Regions from separate parts of the Paenibacillus sp. B2(2019) genome, predicted to be linked through region 2. Evidence: predicted binding sites of a transcription regulator. Region 2 holds the regulator's gene; each other region holds the start of a gene.
The links. Region 2 encodes NrdR, which represses ribonucleotide reductase genes. Its sites were predicted from a motif close to AACACNATATATNGTGTT; they were not measured.
Positions count from the first base shown of each region.

Region 1: the regulator NrdR is predicted to act here: its motif matches at 2,051-2,068, upstream of nrdI (class Ib ribonucleoside-diphosphate reductase assembly flavoprotein NrdI).
Region 3: the regulator NrdR is predicted to act here: its motif matches at 2,978-2,995, upstream of PAENI_RS01405 (adenosylcobalamin-dependent ribonucleoside-diphosphate reductase).

Region 1 covers NZ_VTZR01000012.1:16,853-21,380, forward strand. The annotation lists gene PAENI_RS09620 (AraC family transcriptional regulator) at 1-104, shown strand, start outside; gene PAENI_RS09625 (alpha-L-rhamnosidase-related protein) at 161-1,735, opposite strand; gene nrdI (class Ib ribonucleoside-diphosphate reductase assembly flavoprotein NrdI) at 2,139-2,498, shown strand; gene nrdE (class 1b ribonucleoside-diphosphate reductase subunit alpha) at 2,485-4,528, shown strand, end outside.
Region 2 covers NZ_VTZR01000017.1:339,392-343,919, forward strand. The annotation lists gene mutM (DNA-formamidopyrimidine glycosylase) at 1-408, shown strand, start outside; gene PAENI_RS15810 (MntP/YtaF family protein) at 536-1,282, shown strand; gene coaE (dephospho-CoA kinase) at 1,292-1,888, shown strand; gene PAENI_RS15820 (lytic transglycosylase domain-containing protein) at 1,885-2,448, shown strand; gene PAENI_RS15825 (alpha/beta-type small acid-soluble spore protein) at 2,529-2,747, opposite strand; gene nrdR (transcriptional regulator NrdR) at 2,912-3,388, shown strand; tRNA gene PAENI_RS15835 (tRNA-Ala) at 3,550-3,625, shown strand; tRNA gene PAENI_RS15840 (tRNA-Lys) at 3,636-3,708, shown strand; gene PAENI_RS15845 (hypothetical protein) at 4,034-4,264, shown strand; gene PAENI_RS15850 (chloride channel protein) at 4,355-4,528, shown strand, end outside.
Region 3 covers NZ_VTZR01000002.1:228,004-232,531, reverse strand. The annotation lists gene PAENI_RS01405 (adenosylcobalamin-dependent ribonucleoside-diphosphate reductase) at 165-2,795, opposite strand; gene PAENI_RS01400 (DEAD/DEAH box helicase) at 3,210-4,528, shown strand, end outside.

The DNA of each region.
Region 1 (4,528 bases), on a different contig from region 2:
CCGGAGAATGCGGATATGAAAGCCTAAGCTTTTTCTACAAAAAATTCGCGGAACGATACGAAGTTACTCCGCTTTTGTACCGCAAGCAGAGCCAAACAACCTGAGACACCATTTGCTACGGTGCTCAGGCTGTTCGAGCTGCTATCGAATAGGCATCTGCTTATAATTGATATTTGCGGATCAGATACGTTGGCGTACAGCTCCAAGCATGGCAATAACTATTAATTAAATGACTGCCATAGGGAGAAAAGCTCTTGTCGCTTGGATTATACAGCTCCCAGAACGTATCAGCCCCGTCTTTAATCATCTGCCCCCAATACTTCTTGATCTCCGAAATGGCTGTATCCCTTTCGCCCATCTGAATCAGTGCCTCAATAAAATGGTGAACCATATAGGGTGTGGTCATCGGAATGGGAGTGGAATCCTGCTGAAGCCGCAGCAATAGTCTCTTCCCGCGCTCTTCTTCAACGATTCCGGCAAGCACCATCCAGATCTGAGAAGCCCATGAAACCTGCCTAATATCACCACTAACAAAATAGCCTAATTCAGAGTCCCATAAGTGATCCAAAGTGGTCTTCGTAAGTTCTTCAATCGTCTGCCGTAAACGATCCTGTCGTTCATTTCCGAGAAGAACGGCCAGATGCAGCGCGCATTTCAAGTTATAGATTAAGATAGCCTGCGCCGGGGCCTGTTTGTTCAGATCCGGATGCCAGTCAATAAAAGCCCACCAGGTCTCATCGTCGGTGACAATGCCACGCTCGTCCAATCGTTCTAAAGCCAGCTCTATCTGCCGATAAGCAGATGGCCACAGCTCCTCCAGCGTGTTCCGGTCATCTGTAGCCAAGTAATAATCATGAAGTGTAGATACAAAAAAGAGTGAATAATCATAGAGATACGTATCGTCAGGTATGACCTGGGGTTTCATGAACAAGTTAGCCGTGATCCGACCCCGCTCATCCGGATAAGCTGCAAACAAGTACAGGCATCGCTTAACCAGATCATTGCCCGAAAACGTTTCGTAATTGGCCAGCGCCTGAAGCCGCAGGTCACCAAGCCACAGTCTTCGGTCCCGCTTAGGTCCATCTTCGAAGACCTCCTGCATACATTCTTCCAGCGTCTTCACGCTGACTTCATCAATGGCTTGCAGTTCAGGATCTGTGTGGCCCAACGGAGCCTGAAGGGAGCGGTCAGCCGAAGTTTCCGCTGTACAACTAATTTCAGCAAAGGATACTTTATACTTCGGTGACGTATCAAGTACCTTAAGCTTTACATACCGAAAGCTGTATCGACGATCCAGATTTAGTGATGAAGGCAGTATATCCAGATGAACTCGCTCTTCCTGTAACCACGAGCTGCTTAGCCATCCGTCATACTCAGAAAAGGATTCAGCCATCTCCACCGGCATTTCCCCGAGGGTGATCTGCAGATGTAACGGAGCATCCGGGGGACTACCTATTGGAATAATCCGAATCGCCAGCCTTCCCACTAGATGCTCTCCGAAATCTAGAATAACCTCCTCCCCTTTACCAAAAGCAATGGCAGAAAGAGACTCTGCACCTTGAATCGATTCTGACTGCCAGCCATGCACCGCTAGTTCATTCTTTACAACCCGGATTATCTGCTTCGGTTTACAATCCCGGTAAATAAGCTGAGGTTGAAGCTGCTCTGCGGTTAAAGCGAACACCTCATTTTTATGGATAGTTACCGCTTGCTGGCGCTGCATCGCTTGAGTCATAACCTATCTCCTCCTTCATTGGTCTTGTTCCCCTCTAGTAAACCTCAATTCCGCTTGCCTGAACATACAGTGAATACAGCTAATCTTACTCTTATTACAGTTCTGCTCAACGGAGTGACGCTAATTTGTCATGATAAAAAAGATGCAGCACCATCCAGCACGAAAAACAGTACAGCTGCCTTAGCAAACCGTTCCAACCTGCGTATTTCCGGGATATCAACACTTTAATAGAGCGTTTACTAGACCAATTTCCAACTAGTTAGGAAGCACTTTTCATGTTGACTTTTCAACATATAGTGATTAAAATAAACAACGCACACTAAATATAGTATGCATATGATTTTCCAGTATTTATAGCTATCTATTCAATCTTTACAGTAATATATACAGGGGGAGAGACTCCATGCTAGTCGCATACGATTCAAAAACCGGAAACGTCAAACGCTTCATTGGTAAGCTTAAGCTGCCAGCTGTGCAGATTGAAGAGCATATGACCATTGACGAGCCCTATGTGCTTATTACATATACCACCGGCTTTGGACAGATTCCAGAGAAGGTGTCTACTTTCTTGAAGAACAATTATTCCAATTTGAAAGGCATCGCCGCCAGCGGCAACAAGAACTGGGGCGAGCTGTTCGCGCATAGCGCAGACTTGATTGCAGATCGGTACAATGTACCAGTTATCGGTAAATTTGAGCTATCGGGCACATTTGGTGATGTGGAACGAATTAAACAGGAGGTGAGCCGAGTTGCGGCATATTGAACTAAACAACATGTTGATGAAGAGAGACGAAAGTGGTTTCTTTCAATTGGATAAAGACCTTGAGGCAGTAGCCGAATTTATGCGGGATGTAGAACGGCGGAGCCTGGTTTTTGCGAATACAAAAGCCAAGGTTGATTATATGATTGAACAGGATTTCTACGAAAATTTTTACGAACAGTACAGCTTGGCTGAGATTGAAGATGTCTACCAAATTACCCATTCTTACAACTTCAGCTTTCCATCCTATATGGCAGCTTCGAAGTTCTATACGGATTACGCTGTAAAAAGCAATGACCGCAAGCAATATCTGGAGCATTATCCGGACCGTGTGGCGGCAGTTGCCCTTCACCTAGGACGCGGGAATGCCGCTACTGCTGGCATGCTTGCCCGTTCGATGATGGAGCAGCGTCTGCAGCCAGCGACCCCAACCTTCTTAAATGCCGGCAAGAGCCGTCGCGGTGAGCTTGTCTCCTGCTTCCTTATCGAAATGGATGACTCGCTTAATTCGATCAACTATGTGCTCAATACCTGCATGCAGCTGTCGAAGATCGGCGGTGGTGTGGCTGTCAACCTGTCCAAGCTCCGTTCCCGCGGAGAGACAATCAAGGGTGTCGAGGATGCGGCGAAGGGCATTATACCTGTGCTCAAGCTGATGGAAGACGGCTTCTCCTATGCTGACCAGATGGGTCAACGTAAAGGTTCTGGAGCCGCCTACTACAACATTTTTGGATGGGATGTTCTTGAATTTCTCGACAGTAAGAAGATCAACGCCGACGAAAAAACAAGACTCAAAACCCTGTCCATCGGCCTGATCATTCCGAATCGCTTCTATAAGCTGGCGAAGGACAATGAACCGCTCCATGTATTTGCCCCTTACAGTGTTTACAAGGCTTACGGCACGCATCTTGATGACATGGATTTGGATGAAATGTACGATAAGCTGCTAGCCGATCCACGTGTCAAAAAGAGAAAGGCCATGAGCGCACGGGATATGCTGACCAAAATCGCCATGATCCAGCTGGAATCTGGCTATCCATATATCATGAACAAGAGCAACGCCAATGAGGCCCATGCCCTGAAAAACGTTGGACAGATCAAAATGTCCAACCTCTGCACGGAAATCTTCCAGCTGCAGGAGACCTCAGAAATTGCTGATTACGGACAGGAAGATATCATCCGCCGTGATGTAAGCTGCAATCTGGCTTCCTTGAACATTGTCAACGTGATGGAGCATGGCAAAATCCGTGAATCGGTACATGAAGGCATGATCGCCTTGACTGCAGTCAGCGATATGACCAGCATCTCCAATGCCCCAGGCGTAGCCAAAGCTAACAAAGAGATGCACTCCGTCGGTCTCGGCGTCATGAATCTGCACGGCTATCTAGCCAAGAACAAGATCGCTTATGAGAGCGAACAGGCTCGCGATTTTGCCCGGACCTTCTTCATGACCATGAACTACCATTCACTGGAGAAAAGCATGGAGATCGCTGCTGCAACCGGCCGGTCTTTCCATGGATTTGAGGCTTCTGATTATGCTACAGGAGCTTATTTCGAGCGTTACCTGACTACGGATTACCGCCCTGTAACGCCAAGAGTACAAGAGTTGTTCGGAGATATTTTCATCCCATCCCCTGCGGACTGGGAACAACTGCAGGATGCAGTAAAAGCAAATGGGCTGTACCATGCTTACCGTTTGGCAATTGCACCGACAGCCAGCATTTCCTATATTCAAAATGCTACTTCAAGCGTTATGCCTATTGTAGAGCAGATTGAGACACGGACTTATGCTAATTCGACGACTTACTATCCAATGCCGTACCTGCGTCCAGACAATGTATTTTTCTATAAATCAGCTTACCAAATGGATCAGTTCAAGGTGATCGATTTGATCGCGGAAATTCAGCCCCACATCGACCAGGGCATCTCGACCGTTCTGCATGTGAACAGCGATGTCTCCACCAGAGAACTGGCACGCTCCTATCTGTACGCGGCGCATAAAGGCCTGAAGTCGCTATATTACACCCGGACCA
Region 2 (4,528 bases):
ACGCCGGAGAGGTTTAAGCAGATTGTATCAGGCAAAAGCACAAAAATTAAATCGCTGCTGCTGAATCAGGAATATATCGTTGGCATAGGTAATATTTATGTAGATGAGTCGTTACATCGTGCAGGGATACATCCTGAAGTCAGCGCCAAAGATCTTTCGGATGAGCAACTTGATCAGCTGCATCACGCTATTGTCAGTACGCTGACGGAAGCGGTAAACGCTGGTGGTTCGTCTGTAAAATCATATGTGAACGGTCAAGGTGAGAGCGGCACTTATCAGCAACAGCTGTTGATTTACGGTCGTAAAGATCAGCCGTGTAACCACTGTGGAACGATGATTGAGAAAACGGTTGTAGGTGGCCGCGGCACGCATTATTGTCCAAGCTGTCAGCGTAAGGTCGAAAACTGAAGAAGTAATTAGGTTGGCACCCACTACTTGTCCCGCCCATATACTGTGTGAAGAATGCTTAATAGAGAACGGAAGCTGAATGAAGTGTATTCTTCAGTGTTCCGGTTCTTCACAGGAGGGATTGCGGGTGCTCAGCCCATTTTTTTCACTAATATTACTAGCTTTTGCTTTGAGTTTGGATGGTTTTGGCGTTGGTATTACATATGGACTGCGTAAAATGAAAATACCATTGCTCTCCATTCTGATTATCTCGCTTTGTTCGGGGGTAGTTATCTGTGTATCTATGCAAGTGGGTGTTCTGCTTGCCAAGGTAGTGTCTACACATGCAGCTTCTGAGGTTGGTGCTGTTATACTCGTGCTCATGGGGTGCTGGTCGCTCGTCCAGATGCTAATGCAGAAAGAGAAGGAACAGACAGGTGAGCGTAAAGTAGGTAGTGAAGAAAATGCGCTATCCACAGAAGCTTGGGCAGAGGTAGCTGTTAATACTGAAGATGTTGCAGAACAGGTTGCCATGGCTCCTGAGCAGGTAAAGTCGGCTGTCTTTTCCCTTGAGTTACGACGGTTGGGGATTGTTGTACAGATCTTACGTACTCCGTCATCTGCAGATATGGATGATTCCGGGAGTATTTCTTCGATGGAGGCTATGCTGCTCGGGATTGCCCTCTCTCTAGATGCTTTTGGAGCTGGACTTGGCGCGGCACTACTTGGGTTCAATCCGATATGGACATCACTTACAATTGCTCTGTTTAGTGGTACATTTTTATTGCTGGGCATGAAGACTGGATTAAGGTTCGCCGGGAACTACTGGATGAAGCATGCTGCTGCACTACCCGCGTTATTATTAATTACAATGGGAATACTGAAGCTATTATGAGGTGAGTACATGATTATTGGCTTAACCGGAGGCATTGCATCCGGAAAAAGCACAGTGTCCGCACTGCTTGTGAGCAAGGGAGCGAGACTGGTTGACGCGGATGTGATCGCCAGAGAAGTTATGCTCCCCGGTCATGAGGTGCTGGCTGCGGCTGTGAAACAATTCGGAAGCGAGATCCTCTCTTCGGATGGCACACTGAATAGGGGCAAGCTGGGGGACATTGTATTTCAAGACCCGGCGGCCCTGCAAGCCCTGAACAATCTGACGCATCCCGCAATCCGGCGGGAGATTAAAGAACGTATGAACAGCATGGAGGAAGAAGATCCAAAGAAGTTAACAATTGTGGATATCCCTCTTCTTTTCGAATCAGGACTCGAGAACATGTTCCATGAAATACTGGTGGTCTACGTGCCTCGTGAAGTGCAAATCGCTCGATTAATGGAACGTAACGGACTTTCTTTAGAACAAGCAGAAGCACGCTTAAATGCACAGATGGATATTGAAGCGAAGCGTAACAAAGCGGACTATATCATTGACAACAGTGGCGAACTTGCGCACACTGAGCAACAGGTTGCTGTTCTTTGGGACAGGCTGGGCTTATCATGAAATGGTTACGTAAAAAAAGAGTCCTTCTTCTGTTATTCATTGGTTTTACTGCGATATTGTTTCTGAGTACGAACTGGATGTCCTGGTTTTATCCGATCCATTATAAAGATGAGATCCGTAAGCACAGCATTACGTACGATATGGACCCATTTCTAGTTGCTTCGATTATCCGAGTGGAAACGAACTTCAAAACTGGACGAGAATCCAAAAAAGGTGCTATAGGTTTAATGCAGCTTATGCCGGATACCGCCAAATGGGCCCTTGAAAAGGCCAAGCTTCCTGATGTATCTATGGAGGAGCTAAAGCATGAACCATCAGCAAATATTGAACTAGGTACCTGGTATCTTTCAACATTATCCCGTCAATTCGAAGGTAAACGTACAGCGATTATCGCTGCATATAATGCTGGACCGGGTAAAGTTCAAAAATGGCTGGATGAGGGGATCTGGGATGGAACGGATGCCACGATTAAGGATATTCCATTTGGTGAAACCCGTCATTATGTACAGCGCGTCAACTATTACTATGATCAGTACACGGATATTTACAATGAATTCTAAAACCGTGTTATGAATAAAAAGAAGCATTAAACGACCTGTGAGTCGTTTAATACTTCTTTCAGTAAGCTTATGTGGACAGGTTATTTGAATTGACCTGCCAATTGTTGTTCTGCCAGGGTTACAAGACGTTTAGTGATGTAACCACCGATCGAACCATTTTCATAAGAAGTTTTATTGCCATTGTAACCATCTGGGGAAAGCGTGATTCCGAGTTCTTGGGCAACTTCATATTTAAGTTGTTCCAAAGCACCGCGGGAATTTGGAGCTACAAGGTTATTGGAGCTGTTGTTTTGGCTCATTGCTGTTCACCTCCTCTGTTGGTAACTGTATTATGTGCCGGACTTGCCATAATCATTACAATAAAAAAACGGTGATTTCTGGAAAAAATGAAATAGCCTTTTAAAAGCCGGATGTTTAACATACCGGGACAAAAAACATTATGTAATAGGAAGTGATGAAGCTTATGAAATGCCCTTACTGCGATCACACAAATACTAAAGTACTCGACTCGCGACCAGCGAATGAGAATAAGTCCATCCGCCGCAGGCGTGAATGTGAGCGTTGCAGCAAACGGTTTACAACCTTTGAAATGATCGAGGAAACACCGTTAATCGTGATCAAAAAAGACGGCAGCCGTGAGGAATTCAGCCGTGATAAAATTCTGCGTGGTCTTATTCGTGCTTGCGAGAAACGCCCCGTCTCTGTAGAACGTCTAGAGAAGATCGTCTCTGAGGTGGAGAAATCCTTACGCGGCATCGCCGTAGCTGAGGTAGAGAGCCAACAGATCGGTGAATTGGTTATGGAACAGCTCTATCCAGTAGATGAAGTCGCCTACGTTCGCTTTGCGTCCGTATACCGCCAGTTCAAGGACATTAACATGTTTATGAAGGAACTGAAGGGTCTGTTATCTAAGAGCACTGGGGATCTGGACAGATTGTAGGGTTGTGGCTAGTCTAATGACTGAAAAAAAGTGTTGACAGCGAAGGCGATTTTTTATATTATATAGGAGTCGCCTACGGCGCTTGAGTTTTTCAGAATCATTTAAATACACCGAACTAAATTTTAGAATGTGTGATTACATACATCTGAAAATTTAAGTTTGGGGCCATAGCTCAGCTGGGAGAGCGCATCGCTGGCAGCGATGAGGTCAGGGGTTCGATCCCCCTTGGCTCCACCAAACTTCATATGGACTCTTAGCTCAGTTGGTAGAGCAGTAGACTCTTAATCTATTTGTCCAGGGTTCGAGCCCCTGAGAGTCCATCCTAAAGAAACGGCAGAAATGCCGTTTTTTTTGCTGTTTATGCGACTTTTGATCAGTTTCCCGATGATTTTGGAATCAAATACTGAATTGATAAATGAAGTGGATAAAAGCCAACTTAAACGTCAGAAATACCCTTATAGTTGGCTTTTATCGTTACTTCAATTGTTATTAAGTTGATTGGAAAAAAATGCGTTGGGGACGAAATGGGGACGAAATATTTAATTGGCTGTTTAACACTTTCTCAATTGGACATCATGCGACCTGATGGATGTCACCCTGCTGTGGAAGGACAAACAAGCTTTCAGATTACCGGAAGCGGGTTGGATGTCGATCAACTTGGTTGTAGATAATCCAAACCGTTGGGAGCTTGGGAAGATGGGGCAATGGGTATCTCCGCTGTTCGTCATGAAGAATGGTAACCGCAATATGCATGCTGTAAACGAAGGGGGAAGATATCAAAGACCTGACGGGCATGTGCAGTTGACGACTTGGGATGCTCCGTTAGTATCACCGGGAGAGCCATTTTGGTGCGCCATGCATGATGATGATCAGTAATTTTATGGTATACTCAAGTTCTTATTCAATTCAAAACCAATAAATCCAGCAATCAAGGTTGAGTTTTGACGGAAGGAGGATAAGTACAAGATGAGGAAATTTTTAGGATTAAGTCGTTTTGTTTTATATAGCATCATCATCGGAGGAGTTGCAGGGCTTCTGACATGGAGCTTTTTAGCGGTTACTTCGTTAACGACTCATTTTTTATGGGATTCTTTACCGAGTGTGATTGATGTTCAATATTGGACCATCATCGTGTGTTTA
Region 3 (4,528 bases), on a different contig from region 2:
TGATTCTTTTTTCTTTTGTTTCTTATAACATCATCAATAAATAAAAAAACAAGCGATCCATTGAGATAAAAGGTTAACACTTCCTCTCGATGATCGCTTGCTTTTAGTAGCTATGCATAGTCACATTTCTAGTTTTCCCATAAAACATTTATTGGCTCTACCGTTTACCCGCAGCGACTATACCCGCAATTGCCACAAGTCTTACAGCCCTCAATATTAATCAGCGAGGCGCTGCCGCAGGAGGGGCAAAGGTCACGGGAAGCCGTAGCGTGGTTATGCCCATGATGACCACCGTGTCCATCTTCCGTAGCCGACGGAACACTCGCTTTCAACTCCGCATTTAAAGCTTCATTGAAATCTTCTAGCTCCAAAGTTGCTGCAATCGGTGCAGGCAAATGATCATCATGAGCGTTATTCAGTACATGAGTCTCCAATGCCTTAGCTACAGCATCTGCAATGGATTCTACTCGATTCGCACCGAAGCCGATTGCACCTGATCCGCCGATACCTTTCAGATGTTTGATCAACAATTCTACCTTCTCACCATGATCTCCATAACGGAGGAACAAGGAGCAGACACGACCGAGTGCTTCTGCCATCGCAAAGACATCAGAACCTGCTTTACCTACATTCAGGAAGATTTCTGCCGGTGTGCCATCTAGATCATTGATCGTAATATACGCCATACCAAAAGGTGTGTTGATTTTATAGGTTGCGCCGCGCAGAACCTGCGGACGTTTCTTGTATTGTTTATCCAGCTCTTTAGTAGGAGCTTGAGGTGCTGGGCTTGCCGCTACAACATTTGCTTCAGGAGTCGTTGCAACTTCAACTGCTGGAGCTACCTCTTCTACTGCATCTTCCTTCTTCGAGGTTTGCAGAACTTGCACATCACGGCTACCATCACGGTAGATCGTAACCCCTTTACAGCCCAGATCGAAGGCCATTTCATATAGCTCAGCCGTCTCTTCTACTGTGAAGTCAGATGGACAGTTTGCAGTTTTGGAAATCGAGCTATCAACCCAGCGTTGAATCGCTGCTTGCGCACGAATATGATCCTTAGCTGACAAATCCATCGAAGTCACGAAATAGTCTGGCAGCTCTTCACCTGGATGAGCTTCAAGCCATTCTTGGGCGATTGGAACGAACTGCTCATCGTAGCCAAGGCGACTTTGACGGAAATATTTAAAGGCGAAATAAGGCTCAATACCTGTCGAGGTGCCTACCATTGTACCTGTGCTACCTGTAGGTGCTTGTGTTATCACTGTAACGTTACGCATGCCATGTTTACGAATCGCTTCACCAACCTCTGGATACGTTTCGAGCATATTTTTCATAAAACCGCTCATTAAATATTTCTCTGTGTCAAAAGCTAGGAAGGATCCCTTCTCACCAGCAATCTCTGCAGAAGCAAGGTATGCTTCACGAGCCATAAAGCCGTAAAGCTTGTCCAGAAACGCCAAAGATTCCGGGCTACCGTAACGGATGTTCAATTTGATCATCAGCTCAGCAAGACCCATCGTTCCGAGACCCACACGGCGTTCGTTTTTCTGATTCGCTTCATTTTCCGGGAAATGATAAGGCGTCTTATCAATGACATTGTCCAAGAAACGTACGGAATAACGCGTCGTAGTCGCGAGATCTTCCCAGTCTACATCATGATTCTTCTCATCGTAGAATTTGGACAGGTTCACAGCAGACAAATTGCAGACTCCCCAGCCTGGCAGTCCTTGCTCCCCACATGGGTTCGTACAAATGATCGGATTAAAATACCAGCTGTTGGACATCTGATTGTAGTATTCCATGAACACAACGCCTGGCTCAGCGGATTTCCAAGCGGATTCAATAATGGTGCGCCACACATCACGCGCTTTAACCGTGCGATAATGAATAACGTTTTTGCCCGCAGCCTTCCACTTGTCTAGATCGCCATCCCACACATCGTTGTACTCTGGATCTGTAGTATCCGGAAATACGAGATCCCAATCCAGATTTTCTTTTACAGCCTTCATAAAGCTATTGCTCACACATACCGAAAGGTTCGCATTCGTAACTTGACCCATCGTTTGCTTTACGGTAATGAAGTCCTCCACATCTGGATGCCAGTCATTAATCATGAGCATAAGTGCACCACGACGGCTACCGCCTTGTTCAATTAATCCAGTGGTATAGCTAAACAGACCGCCCCAAGATACAGAACCACTGGAAGAACCATTAACACCTCTCACAATTGCCCGGCGTGGTCGTAGAGAGGATAGGTTAATCCCTACACCGCCGCCACGAGCCATAATTTCTGTCATTTCAGCCAACGTTTGCATAATGCCGCCACGGCTATCTTTTGGAGAAGGAATTACATAACAGTTGAACAGGGTTAGTTCTTCACTAGCGCCTGCACCAGCAGCAATTCGTCCACCCGGGACGAGCTTCCAATCATCCAGAATCGAACGGAATTTACCCGCCCATTCTTCTTGAAGCTCAGGCGTCTTCTCCACAGAAGCCATAGCTGTAGACAGACGATCCCACATTTCCTCTGGTGTTTTTTCTATATTAAGCGTCAGCTTTTCAACATCTGATTTCACAAGTTCGCCGCTGCGCGTCTTCACGGTTACGATTCTGCCGTTACGTTCTACGATCTCTCCGACTTCCTTCGTGGGAAACTTCGGATCATCTTTTGTTAGAACGAGTACAACATCGCCCACTTTAGCATTATTGCTGTCGGCATCCTTCCAAGCATAACGATCCAAAAATATTTTTTCACTTAGCCCTTCAAGGCGTTGCTTACGTTCCACTTTACCCAATAGAAAAACCTCCCGCAATGTAGTAAATATTAGTTCCAGTTCAGGTGTGGGCGTACATTTTGTGACCCACAACAAAAACTTCCTTACACTTATCTTCCGTCTTACGGGTGTATGTAGGAAGTTCATCTTGTCAATAACAAATAGCAGCTACGCACTTTAAAAAATCACATTTTCATGCTTTTGTCACAATATATTGTGTGCGTCAGCTTTTAAACTATACCACATATTGTATCGAAGGTCTTTTTCGAAAATAGAGTCAAGCAGCCGAAATATCGCAAACCTTGCCGCGTTTTCTCGCTTTTACTCTCTTTTTTAAAGGCTATCAAGAAAAATAGAAGGTTATGAATTCTCTTGTTTAAGAGCATACTACTCCTACGAATGATGATATAAATTAGCACCTGAGGAGGCTGTACCATGACGCAATTATTCCGTAATTCTCTACCTCACAAAGGTGGAAAGTCAGCGCCTATACTGCCTGTTCCTCTTTCTTTTGACCGGAATTGGCTGCAGGATCTAGAACTTAAACTAGATAAAGGTGGTCCGTGGGGAGACTACCGTCTGTCCAAGCTTGCTGTGCAAGGTGAACAAACGGGTCTAGTAACCAGCTTCGATGAGCTGCAATGCATGAAGCATTTATCCGGATTATCCCCGCTTCCTCATCAGCTCGATACCGCGCATAAGGTTTTGTTTGAGATGTCGGGCCGCGCGATTCTTGCAGACGAGGTTGGACTAGGAAAGACGATTGAAGCAGGACTTGTACTCAAGGAATATCTTGTCCGCGGTCTAGTCTCTAAAGTGCTTATTCTGGTACCTGCTTCCCTCGTATTGCAGTGGGTCCGCGAGCTGAATGCCAAGTTTGGCATCTCTGCTGTTGCACAGAAAAAAGCATATTCCTGGGGAAATGCGATTGTCGTCGCATCTATGGATACCGCGAAGCGCGATCCTCATAAAGAAATGCTGCTGGAAAATGAATATGACATGTTGATTATTGATGAAGCCCATAAGCTGAAGAACAAGAAATCGACCAATTATCTATTTGTACAGCAATTACGCAAAAAATATTGCCTGCTCCTAACCGCTACTCCCGTTCAGAATGATCTGGGCGAGCTATTTAATTTGATCACTTTACTGAAACCGGGGCAACTAGGAAATCAGGGTGATTTTGCTTCGAATTTCGTCGTTGATAAACGCCAACCTAAGAATGAAGGTCAGCTAAGAGACGAGCTATCGAAGGTGATGATCCGCAATCGGCGTGGCGAAGGTCCCGTTAATTTTACGAAACGAAAAGTCCGTAATATTCCGCTAGTTCTTTCACAGGAAGAGAGAGTATTATATGACGCTGTTACTTCTTTTGTTAAAGATCAGTATCAGGAATCAGGCGGCAATCTTAGCAGCATGCTTTCCTTGGTAACGCTTCAGCGTGAGGTGTGCAGCAGTAGGGATGCCGTCTTCATCACTTTAGTTAATCTGATCAAGAAGCTGCCTGCTGATTCGCCGAAACGCGATCGGATGATGGAGCTATTGCAGACACTTCGTACGGTTAAGACCAATACCAAAGCTGAAACAACACTATCTCTCATTCAAGAAATGAATGAAAAGGTCATCGTTTTTACGGAGTATCGCGCGACTCAAGAATATTTGCTTCAGTATTTCCGCGAACATGGGCTAATGTGTGTTTCTTATTCCGGCGGGATGAATCGTGGTAAAAAGGACTGGATGATGGACCTCTTCCG